One region of the Bacillus sp. AFS031507 genome, then DNA from elsewhere that is predicted to be linked to it. Evidence: predicted binding sites of a transcription regulator. Region 1 holds the regulator's gene; the other holds the start of a gene.
The links. Region 1 encodes Rex, which represses fermentation and respiration genes when NADH is low (regulators of the CRP and FNR family bind a similar motif). Its sites were predicted from a motif close to TTGTGAAATATTTCACAA; they were not measured.

Region 1 (6,130 bases):
TCCTTAGCAATTCTCGAACTGATAAGTAAATCTGTTATCAAAAGTGAAAAAGTAACCACCATACACACAAAGACAATAATTACCGTCTGTAAACTCCATCTTCCCTTTCTCATATTTCCCTCCATCTTTGAGAAGGCGACAGGCACCATTCTGATTTTCACCTGATGACATACTAACCAACAGGGTTAGTAAACGCAAAAAGGATGCAAAGCATTCTTATGAAAATACATTGCAGTCTAAAAGCTTTCTTTAACTTAGGCTGGTCTGAGGATTAATTTTCAAAGGAAGTTAACCATCCTTGCGAATGATGCCTTAACTTATGAGCAAAATAGCTCCTGCGATAATAGGGGTCAGGACCATCGCACTTTTTAATACAGGCTGCGGAGCAAGGGCTGTAAACTTAGCCCCGACATAGGAGCCAATCATCGTTCCTCCTACCACTTCAACTAACAGGGTTAAATTCAGGTATCCTTCTAAATAGTAGCCGATTCCTCCTGCTAAAGCGATTGGCAAAATAACGAGCATTGTTGTACCCACTGATTGTTTAAGCGAAAGTCCCATGATGACAAGCAATCCGATTTGAATGAACGGCGCAGCACCTATCCCAAATGTACCAGACAACAATCCGGTAACCAACCCGACGACTGCCGCTTTCTTAATGAGAACCAGGTTGCCAGGTTTCACTTTTTTGTTGTTTGCCTTTATTTTTTGAACAATAAATAAGCGTACAACCAGTATTACAGCCGACAAAAATAACATCCCTGCTGTTAACCAATGCAAAGAATGGATCGGAATCAAACTGGCTAGTTTTGAACCTAAATAGGAGGCAACTGCCCCAAATCCGCCTACGATTAAACCGGTTTTAATTGAGATATTTCCTTGACGAAAATGACTGTAGGCACCTGACATGCTCGTAAACACCATCGCTGCTAGTGATGTCCCTAACGCCATATGTATTGGTACTCCAAAAATAACTGTTAAGATGGCAATAATAAAGCCGGAGCCGCCCGCCCCAACAAATCCTAATAATATCCCAAGCACAAACATCGTCAGCACAATCGCCAACTTCATCCCCTCCGATTGCAAAACCCTAGATGTCCTTCTAGGAAATGTTAAAATTACTTACCTAAAAACGTGGTCATACCCACCGATTTAAAAAAGAAAAAAACTATCATTCATTATTGTACTAAAAATTTAAAAGGTATATCGGAATTATGCCCTAATTCCCAAAATTTGAAAGACTACCTCTAGTTTGAGATAGTCCTCCCTTAAAAGCTAGATTTTACTCGACCTAAACATGCACTGGTTGTTTTGCTTCTGCTAATGATAATAGGCGTTGTTTTATTTCCTCAACATTGACATTTTTTTGAGCTACCCCTGTTTCCATTGCAGCGTAAGCGACTGCAGCCGCTACTTGTGCTGCGACCCTAGGATCAAAAGGGTCTGGAATAACATGATCAGCATGAAGTTCTTCATCTGAAATTAATCCAGCAATTGCATATACCGCAGCAAGCTTCATTTCCTCGTTGATTTCCTTTGCACGGACATCTAAAGCACCGCGGAAAATACCTGGGAAAGCAAGCACATTATTAACCTGGTTTGGAAAATCAGATCGTCCTGTACCCACTACAAGTGCTCCTGCTTCTTTGGCCGCATCGGGCATAATTTCCGGTACAGGGTTGGCCATGGCAAAGATAATCGGGTTACGGTGCATAGAACCAACCATATCCTTTGTAACGGCCCCGGCTGCTGATACCCCCACAAACACATCTGCGTCAACGAGCGCATCGGCTAACGCTCCTTGTTTTTGCTCGCGATTTGTCATTCGCGCCATTTCATCTTTGAATCGATTCATTCCGAACGGGCGGCCTTCATAAATAATTCCTTTTGTATCGCATAAAATAACATCCTTCGCGCCCATATGCAGCAGGAGCTTAACAATTGCTACTCCAGCTGAACCTGCTCCGTTTACGGCAACACGAATATCTTTAATTTTTTTATCTGCTAATTTTAATGCGTTGATTAGACCAGCGGCTGTTACAATCGCGGTTCCATGCTGGTCATCATGAAAAACAGGAATCTCGCAGGCTTTGCGGAGGCGGTCTTCAATTTCAAAGCATTGCGGCGCAGCAATATCCTCCAAGTTCACTCCGCCAAATGTTGGTTCTAGCAGCTTGACGGTTTCTACGATCTGGTCTGTGTCAGTGGTGGCCAAGCAAATGGGAAAGGCATCAACATCTGCGAACGATTTGAATAACACGGCCTTTCCTTCCATCACAGGCATCGCAGCTTTTGGTCCAATGTTTCCAAGCCCCAGGACCGCTGTCCCATTGGATACCACTGCGACAAGATTGCCCTTCGAGGTATAATCATAGACTTTATTTTCGTCTGCATAAATGTCCAAACATGGCTCTGCCACACCGGGTGAATAGGCAAGGCTTAAATCTTTTGCATTATGTACTGCCACCTTAGAATAAATCCCAACCTTGCCTTGGTGTTCCTTGTGCATTTTTAACGCTTCATCTCGTAAAATTGACATTGAATTTCCCCCACTTCCCGGTTAGTAACCGCTTGCATTTTATCTACCTACATCTTAGTGCATAAGAAAGTATTTTTATAGATTATGTAATTAAAAAAAGCAGGGAGTTAATCATACAAAAGGCCTTCCACAAATTTTGTGGAAAGCCTTTTTAACTAATTATTCTTCATCTATTTCGACCGTTGGATAATGCTTTAAAAAGTAGACTAGCGATTGAAGCTCCACAGCCAAGTCAATATGATGGACCCTTATTAAGGGTGGAACATTTAACCTCGCTGGAGTGAAATTTAAGATCCCTTTTACATTCGCTTGGACCAGTCGATCGGTTATCATTTGTGCGGCAGGAGCCGGAACCGTTAATATCGCCACTGAAATATTAGTTTCTGATAACACCTTCTCTAAATCGTCCATAGGGTGAACAGGTACCTCGCGAATCATGGTTCCCATTTTGTCGGGATCCACATCGAAGGCGCATTCTATTTTTGTGTTATTATTTTTTAAAAAGTTATAGTTTAAAAAGGCAGTCCCAAGATTTCCGACTCCTATTAAGGCAACCTTAGTTAATTCATCCTGATCTAGGGTCTTTCGGAAGAAGGATATTAAGTAATTAACATTATACCCATAGCCCTTTTTTCCTAACGCACCGAAATAGGAAAAGTCGCGGCGAATCGTTGCTGAGTCTACCTTTACTGCTTCACTCAATTCCGCTGAAGAGACCCTTTGCTTGCCTGAACTTTGCAGGTTTTTTAGAAATCGATAATAGAGGGGCAGCCGTTTTGCTGTCGCCTGTGGTATTTTCGTTGTTTCATTACTCATAATCTCCCACACCCCATGAATGGTTTAGTTAAAAATTTATTTAACTCTTTCATCTCTTTTAAAATCACCGTTTTTACCGCCCGTTTTTTCGACAAGATACGTCGGTCCAATTACCATACCTTTATCAACGGCTTTACACATATCATAAACCGTTAAGGCACATGCGGATGCGGCTGTTAACGCTTCCATTTCTACACCTGTGTTCCCTTTCGTTTTAACGGCTGCAGCAATATATAATTGATAGTTCTCATCCTTATCCTGTTCCCAAGAGAAAGAAATATTAACACCTGTTAATGGAATCGGATGGCACATTGGAATCAAATCCCATGTCTTCTTTGCTGCCATGACAGCTGCTATCTGGGCCACAGCTAAGACATCGCCCTTCTTCATCTCATTATTAGTTATTTTATCATAAATTTCTTTACTAACGGTAATGCTGGAATGAGCAAGCGCCGTACGTGCCGTTTCCGGCTTATCACTGACGTCGACCATTTTTGCTCTGCCTTCTTCATTAAAATGCGTAAATTCTGCCATATAAAAAATCCTCCCATCAAATCATACACTATTTTTCCTTATATGTGTGTGAAACTTTGAACTATATATTACATTTTATGTCGGTTTAAGACTTCACTCCGCTAATATGGCGAGCAGTTTATTGCCGACATACCGGGAATAAGGTACACTAATCCTATGTAATAGAGGTGAATGAGAATGATTTTGCTACAGGTTAATCAATTACAAAAATATTATGGTGCTGACCTTATTTTATCGAATATTAAGCTCGAATTACAAACTCGGGACCGTGTTGCCCTTGTTGGACGCAATGGGGCGGGAAAATCGACATTATTGAAAATTATTGCCGGACACTTGTCGCATGATGGCGGAGAAATCATCAAGCCAAAAGAAGTGACGATTGGCTATTTAGCTCAAAATACTGGGTTAGAATCATCATTATCCATATGGGATGAAATGCTGACGGTTTTTGAACCGCTGCGATTGATGGAAAAACAACTCCGCACACTTGAAGAACAAATGGCTGATCCCCTCGTTTTTGGAGACAGTGGCAGGTACGAAAGAATCCTAAAAGAGTACGATCATCTTCAGGTCAAATTTAAAGAACTGGGAGGGTATCAGTATGAGGCAGAGATGCGCTCCGTCCTTCATGGGCTGAATTTCCATGATAAATCCTTGATGATATCTAGTTTAAGCGGCGGGCAGAAAACTCGTCTAGCCCTTGGTAAACTCTTGTTAACCAGGCCTGATATCCTAATATTGGATGAGCCCACAAACCACCTTGATATTGATACGCTTTCCTGGCTGGAGCAATATTTACAAAGTTATCATGGGGCGATTTTGATCGTTTCCCATGACCGCTATTTTTTAGATAAAGTTGTTACTCAAGTTTATGAAGTATCCCGTAAGCAAATCCAAAGGTTTACAGGCAACTATAGTACTTACCTTGATCAAAAGGCCGCAAATTATGAGCGTGATTTAAAGCTTTTCGAAAAACAACAGCAAGAGGTCGCGGATCTCCAAGACTTTATCAACCGGAATTTAGCGCGGGCATCGACAACCAAACGTGCCCAAAGCCGTCGTAAAAAGCTTGAAAAGATGGAGATGATGGATCGTCCATTAGGCGATGAAAAGTCTGCTTCCTTCACGTTTGAAATTGAAAAACAAAGCGGAAATGATGTTTTAACAGTGGATTCACTCGCTGTTGGGTACAAGGATGGTAAGGTTTCAGAGTCCATATCTTTCCGGGCCTATAAAGGTGAAAGTATCGCCTTGGTTGGACCGAATGGTATCGGCAAATCAACACTGTTAAAAACAATAATCAAAAAGTTGCCTGCACTTGAGGGAACCATATTCTATGGGACAAACCTTCAGATTGGGTATTACGACCAGGAGCAAGCTGAATTGACCTCCAATAAGCGGGTCTTAAATGAACTCTGGGATGACTATCCACTAAAAAATGAAAAAGAAATACGTACGGTACTCGGTAATTTCTTATTTTCTGGTGATGATGTCTTAAAAATAGTTTCCACCTTAAGCGGCGGTGAGAAAGCCCGTCTAGCTTTAGCTAAACTGATGTTGGAGAAAGCAAATGTCTTAATTTTGGACGAGCCTACCAACCACCTTGACTTAGATAGTAAGGAAGTTCTAGAGAATGCTTTAATCGATTACCCGGGCACGATATTGTTTGTCTCACACGACAGGTATTTTATTAACCGGATTGCCACAAAGGTCTTAGAACTTAGTCGTCATGGAAGTACAGAATACCTCGGGGATTATGATTATTATTTAGAGAAGAAACTAGAACAGGAAGAACTTGCGGCACTGGCCATGGCTGCAACAGCAAAAAGGGCAGCACAAACGGATGCTTTTGAAAAAAACTCTTATCAACAGGATAAGGAAAGTAAAAAACAAGAGCGTCAGCGAAAAAGAAAATTAGAAGAAATGGAACAACGAATTGAAGAGCTAGAAGAGCAAATTCAAGGATTCGAGCAGCAATTATGCGAACCAGACATTTTTCAAAATCATGAAAAAGTATTGGAAATCAACATAAAAAATGAAAAGGCAAAGTCTGAACTCGAGCACTTAATGGAAGAATGGGCGGAACTTGCTGAATAATTATGCAAAAACCAGGCATTCGCCTGGTTTTTTGTTTATTATGACAATTATCGACAAATTTTGATATGATGGCAATAATTCATTAAGTTATACACTTTTCCACATTCTTATTCACATTACAAACAGGACAGTTTCAATGTTATT
Region 2 (6,130 bases), on a different contig from region 1:
TTTCCTGCCTACTTCTGGATTAGCACCTGCTCCTAAACCTCTTGTCAATTGTGCACCAATTTGCATTTTTATCTCAGCTTTTGATAGGTTAAGAGCTTGTGCATCAGTATTCACTGCAATAAATTCTACCCCTTGAACTCCACCTTCAATCATACGATTGACAGCATTATTCCCTCCGCCGCCAACACCAATTACTTTAATTCTTGCAACTTGATCTATATTCATGTCAAAATCCCACATATTCTTCCTCCTCATCATGCGTTTAGTTAATTGCCTCACTATTCAAAAAAATAATCGTAGACTTATGATCTAATTGAAGATTTTAATGATCTAGTAGTAGAGATTGTTGAATGATTAACTTTACAACTAATCTTTTTTTGAGTATGTATAATTTTTGCTTATTGATATTTTACCAAAATAATGGAGGATTTAATATAGAAAGGTGACACTTGAATTAGATTATTTTGTAGAATAATGTAGAAATATTTAACATAAATGCAAAATTTATAAAACGTGCAGATAAAGTAGTTCTTTTGATATACAACCAACGATATATAAAGAGAAACCCGGTAATAGGATAGCAATATCAAATATATATTAGTTTGCTAGCACTATGATACAACGCGCTATCATGTTAGACATAAAAACAGCACACCTTTGTTAGGTGTGCTTGAGAGTCTAGTATGTACATTTATAGCGCTGGAGCTTCCATCCCCATTTGACTCCATTCGTTTCTTGATGGGCCATACACTCCAGGGACATTTAATCCAGCTTGGCGCATTAAGACTGTCATTTGACCGCGGTGATGAATGATGTGTTTGATTAAAAGAGAAAGTGTTACTGCTTTTTGCATATCCATCCCGAACACATTTTTCATTTCTTTTAAGGATTCATCTGTCCACTGCTGCTTCACAGCGTCCATTGTGTCTGCACTAACCTTTCGAAAGGTCTCAGCGATTTCCTTGGCAGTGGATGGGACTGTATTGGAGTTTTCTACATTTTCAACCTTTACACCGAACTCGTTTAGCATTTCAGGTGTACTTGTTACAACATGCCAGGCAATTCTTCCTAATGTACGGTCCTCAGGTGATACCGCTTGTTGAAGAGATTCATCTGTCAACACATCCAAAACCTTTTGCGTAGAGGCTGCTTCTTGATTCCAATCCTCAATAAATTCAGTTATAGAAGTATACATTAATCATTCCTCCATCTTTAAATAGTTTACAGTAAAAGTATATCATCGTTGGTATATATAGCAAAATTTCCCACGATGAAATTTTTTTCTAATAGAATTCCTTAATACTCCTCTACAGTAGATATATTAGGTAAATTTCTATATTTTTGGGCATAGTCAATCCCATAACCAACAATGAATTCATCTGGGATCACAAAGCCAACATAATCCACGGGCAAATCAACTTTCCTTCTTTCAGGCTTATCTAAAAGAGTACAAATTCTAATTTGTTTCGGCTTATGTGTGTTTAAATGACCGCGCAAGAAATGCAATGTCAGGCCACTGTCAATAATATCCTCAACTACAACCACATTCTGATTGGTAATATTCGCATCAAGGTCCTTTAATAACCTTACTTTCCCCGTTGACTCGGTCTCGTCACCATAGCTAGAAACAGAGATGAAATCAATTTTTATTTCCCCCTTCATCTCACGAATCAAATCTGCTGCAAAAACAAACGACCCTTTCAGGACAACAATAAGGACAATTGCTTCATTATTAAAATCACTTTCAATTTCCTCTGCTAATTGTTTCACTCTGTCTTTAATCTCTGTCTCGGAAATCATCACATCTTTAATTCTGTACCCCACAAAATACACCCTCTTCTTAAAAAATAAAATGCCAATACGAAAAACCAATTAATTTGATTTTTCGTATTGGCAATGATTATTATACCCCTTTATAGGCTTGGCGGTAAATTTCAGCCAATTCTGTTACTAATGGAAGCTTAGGGTTTGCAGTGGTACATTGGTCTTCGAAGGCCCGGTCTGCTAAATAGTCAACCTTGCTTTCAAACTCGATTTTATTTATATTATTTGCTTCAAGGCTCATTGGAACCTCAAGTTCCTTCGCCAATTTAATAATAGCTTTAACGAGGCTCTCCACACCTTCCTCAGTAGTACTAGCAGGTAAACCTAGTATTCTAGCAATTTCAGCATATCGTTTGTCAGCTTTGAAATGATCATACTTTGGAAAGGCTGTGAATTTCTTAGGTTTAGCTGCATTATAGCGAATCACATGCGGCATAAGCACAGCATTTGCCCGTCCGTGTGCGATATGGAATTCCGCTCCCAGCTTATGTGCAAGACTATGATTAATGCCTAAAAATGCATTTGCAAAGGCCATGCCGGCAATGGTTGAAGCATTATGGACCTTTTCGCGCGCTTCTTCATCCATACCGTTTTTGTAAGCTCTTGGCAGGTATTCAAATACGAGCTGGATTGCTTTTATTGCAAGGCCATCCGTAAAATCATTGGCCATACAGGATACAAATGCTTCAATCGCATGTGTCAACACGTCCAATCCTGTATCAGCAGTTATATGTTTAGGCACCGTCATCACAAACTGCGGATCGATAATGGCTACGTCTGGAGTCAATTCATAATCAGCAAGCGGATATTTAATATTTGCCTCTTTATCAGTAATAACCGAGAATGATGTTACTTCCGAGCCTGTTCCAGAAGTGGTAGGAATGGCTACAAATTGTGCCCTTTGGCCAAGATTCGGATATTTAACAATTCGTTTTCGAATATCTAAGAACTTTTGTTTCAAGCCAAAGAATTCTGTATCTGGATGTTCATAGAACAGCCACATTCCTTTGGCCGCATCCATTGCAGAGCCACCGCCAAGCGCAATGATAACATCTGGCTGGAAGTTAGCCATCATTTCTGCACCTTTCATCACTGTTTCAATCGATGGGTCTGGTTCAACCTCTGAGAAAATTTCGCAGTGAACATAATCTTGACGCTTTCTTAAATAGTAAAGGACTTTATCCACATATCCTAATTTCACCATTCCAGGGTCGGTGACAATAAATGCTTTCGAAATTTTCGGCATTTTGGCAAGATATTGAGTTGAATTTTTCTCGAAATAAATTTTAGATGGAACTTTAAACCATTGCATATTAATATTCCTTTTCGCCACTTTTTTAATATTAATTAAGTGAATAGTACCCACATTTGTAGAGACAGAATTCCCACCATACGTTCCACATCCGAGGGTTAAGGACGGCATGTAGGCATTGTAGATATCACCGATCGCACCTTGTGAAGATGGGGCGTTGACAATAATACGTCCCGCTCTCATCCGCAGTCCAAACTTCTTAATCACTGTTTGATCATTGGTATGAATAACAGCTGAATGACCTAGCCCGCCGAACTCCAGCATTTCTTCGGCCCGTTTTAATCCTTCCTCAAGACCACTTACCTTGTAACAAGCAAGCACTGGGCTCAATTTTTCCCTTGAAAGTGGGTATCCTGTTCCGACACCTTTTAATTCTGCGATAAGGATCTTTGTATCATCAGGAACCTTTACTCCTGCTAACTGTGCAATCTTTGAAGCAGCCATCCCAACAATTACTGGATTAACAGCACAGGATTGCTCATTAATAACTAATTTTTCAACCTTCGCTTTTTCTTCTTCATTTAAAAAATAACAGTTATTTGCTATCATTTCTTGTTTTACAACTTCGTATATTTCTTTATCAATAATGACTGCTTGTTCGGAAGCGCAAATCATTCCATTATCAAACGTTTTTGATAAAATTAAGTCATTAACTGCCTGATGAAGATTGGCTGTTTTTTCAATATAACAAGGGACATTTCCTGGCCCAACTCCGAGTGCTGGCTTACCTGAACTGTAAGCAGATTTAACCATCCCCGCACCGCCAGTGGCAAGAATTAATGATATTTTTGAATGGTTCATTAAGGCTTGTGTTGCTTCAAGCGACGGTGTTTCAATCCATTGAATGCAATTTTCTGGCGCACCCGCCTTGATTGCTGCATCTCTAAGCACCCTAGCCGCTTCGCTGCTGCATTTCTGTGCCGATGGATGAAAGGCAAAAATAATTGGATTTCTGGTTTTAATTGAAATGAGTGCTTTAAACATAGTGGTCGATGTTGGATTGGTTACAGGTGTAACTCCAGCAATCACCCCGACCGGCTCCGCAATTTCAATCATTCCTTCATGTTCATTTTCGTTAATAATACCAACGGTTTTATCATATTTGATATTATGATAGACATATTCAGTAGCAAACATGTTTTTGATGATTTTATCTTCGTACACGCCTCTTCCTGTTTCTTCAACGGCTAGCTTTGCAAGTGGCATATGCTGATCAAGACCGGCCAAAGCCATTTCTTTGACAATATTATTAATCATGTCTTGGTCGAAGCTGCGGAATTCATTCAATGCTTTTAGACCGTTTTCCACCAAAAAGTTAACCATTTGTGTTACGGTTTGTTTTTCATTAACTGCCTTTTCTACTACTGCCATCGTAATACCTCCATTTGATTAAGTGTTTGTGAAGTTTTTCACAAGTACTTTTAAAAAATAATACACAATCAAGCTGATATTTTCTCTGGATGTCATGTATCGTTATATTTGTGAAAAGTTTCACATTTTTGATTAAAAATAATAACACTCTACTTGATTTTTACTCACAAACTGGATTGCGTGGAATCTTTTCAAATAAAATGTCAGTTAGAACCTTCGAATACTTTTTAACAATAACCACATAATTTACGGTCCAGATATAGGCGGGGATTTCTTCATTTTCTTTAAAATACATTGCCTCAAATTCATCCCCAACTGCTTCTTCAAATACTTCTAGGGTATAAGTTTCAGAATCTGTAGAGAAGGTTTTCCATTCACATACCATCATGTCTTATCACTCCTTGTTTGTTTATGGATTTATCATAACATGTATTTTGAATAACGATTTGTGAAGTGTTGAACAAAGTGTGAATTGTGATTAATTCTACCAAAAATAGTACTATATCCTTATATATCAATAGTTATGAATGATAATATTGGCATATATTTGGTGAAATACTCTATCTATTGAAAACGATTACATTTATTTTGATATATCAGAATAATGTCTGATAATCAAAGTTATCAATTGTATATGTACGGTTATTGAAAACTAACAGTTAGTGACTGTAACATTATTTAAAAGAGGGTAACGGTCTATTAGTGAGCCCTAATTCTTACCATAACCCCCTGTGAAATCAGGTTAAGGTCATTAAGGAGCCCTCTTTCTTACCGCACCCCCTTGTGAAATCAGCTTTCAGTCATTAAGGAGCCTACTACAACAATACAATCCCTCTTGGCAGTAACAGATTATCCAATTTGGAGAGTAGATTTTTGCTAATCTTACACTCTATCATAATCTGCTTTCCAATTAGTAATCTGTTTCTTAATTTCATCTGGGCTTAAATTTTGTGAAGCTGCCTTTTCACTTAGTTCAGGTAACTCAGCATCACTAGCAAACCGAAGAGCTATAATTTGACCAATTGTAAGTCTGGCATCAAGTAATTTTCCTGTCAAAACATAATGTCGAAGATTTTCTTCTGCTCGTATCGCTCGGTCCTGTGCCTTTAAAGGATACTGTCTAATTAATAAAAACATGATGACCAAGATAATAACGATGGCTAAAAAAAGGATGGCAGATAGACTGATTCCGTTTCTAATAATTAACCAAATAGCTACTACCAATGTAAGTAACAATAAGAGCGATAAGATATAATGAAACAATGGGTGAAATCTACGATGATTCTTGTAATTTTGATTCATTGTTTTTCCTCCTATAATGTTTTTGTTTTTACTCCCATTTAAATGTATAACTAGCTATCACAAATGCAGCAATTAGCCAACCACCTAAAATAGCTGTTTCCAAACCCAAACTCGTCCAGCTTGCCCCAACATTCATGATTTCTCGTAATGCCGTGCTTAAATGTGAAATCGGCAGGAGCTTTACGATAGGTTGAAGAAAGTCCGGCATATTTTTTATTGGGAAGAAAACTCCCCCTAAAAATAACATTGGAAATGATAGAACGCCTGCGATCGGTGCAGCACTTTCAGGTGTTTTCGCAATTCCAGCAATGATGAAACCAA

Region 2: the regulator Rex is predicted to act here: its motif matches at 4,534-4,551, upstream of adhE (bifunctional acetaldehyde-CoA/alcohol dehydrogenase).

The regions. Positions count from the first base shown of each region.
Region 1 is NZ_NUOW01000035.1:3,147-9,276, reverse strand. Features, by position in the region: gene dcuS (DcuS/MalK family sensor histidine kinase) at 1-113, opposite strand, end outside; gene COE25_RS25090 (sulfite exporter TauE/SafE family protein) at 313-1,065, opposite strand; gene ystJ (NADP-dependent malic enzyme) at 1,292-2,539, opposite strand; gene COE25_RS25080 (redox-sensing transcriptional repressor Rex) at 2,699-3,355, opposite strand; gene moaC (cyclic pyranopterin monophosphate synthase MoaC) at 3,392-3,889, opposite strand; gene COE25_RS25070 (ABC-F family ATP-binding cassette domain-containing protein) at 4,067-5,986, shown strand.
Region 2 is NZ_NUOW01000025.1:179,143-185,272, reverse strand. Features, by position in the region: gene ftsZ (cell division protein FtsZ) at 1-240, opposite strand, end outside; gene COE25_RS22245 (DinB family protein) at 692-1,195, opposite strand; gene hpt (hypoxanthine phosphoribosyltransferase) at 1,297-1,824, opposite strand; gene adhE (bifunctional acetaldehyde-CoA/alcohol dehydrogenase) at 1,904-4,507, opposite strand; gene COE25_RS22230 (hypothetical protein) at 4,668-4,895, opposite strand; gene COE25_RS22225 (DUF6526 family protein) at 5,390-5,809, opposite strand; gene COE25_RS22220 (ABC transporter permease) at 5,838-6,130, opposite strand, start outside.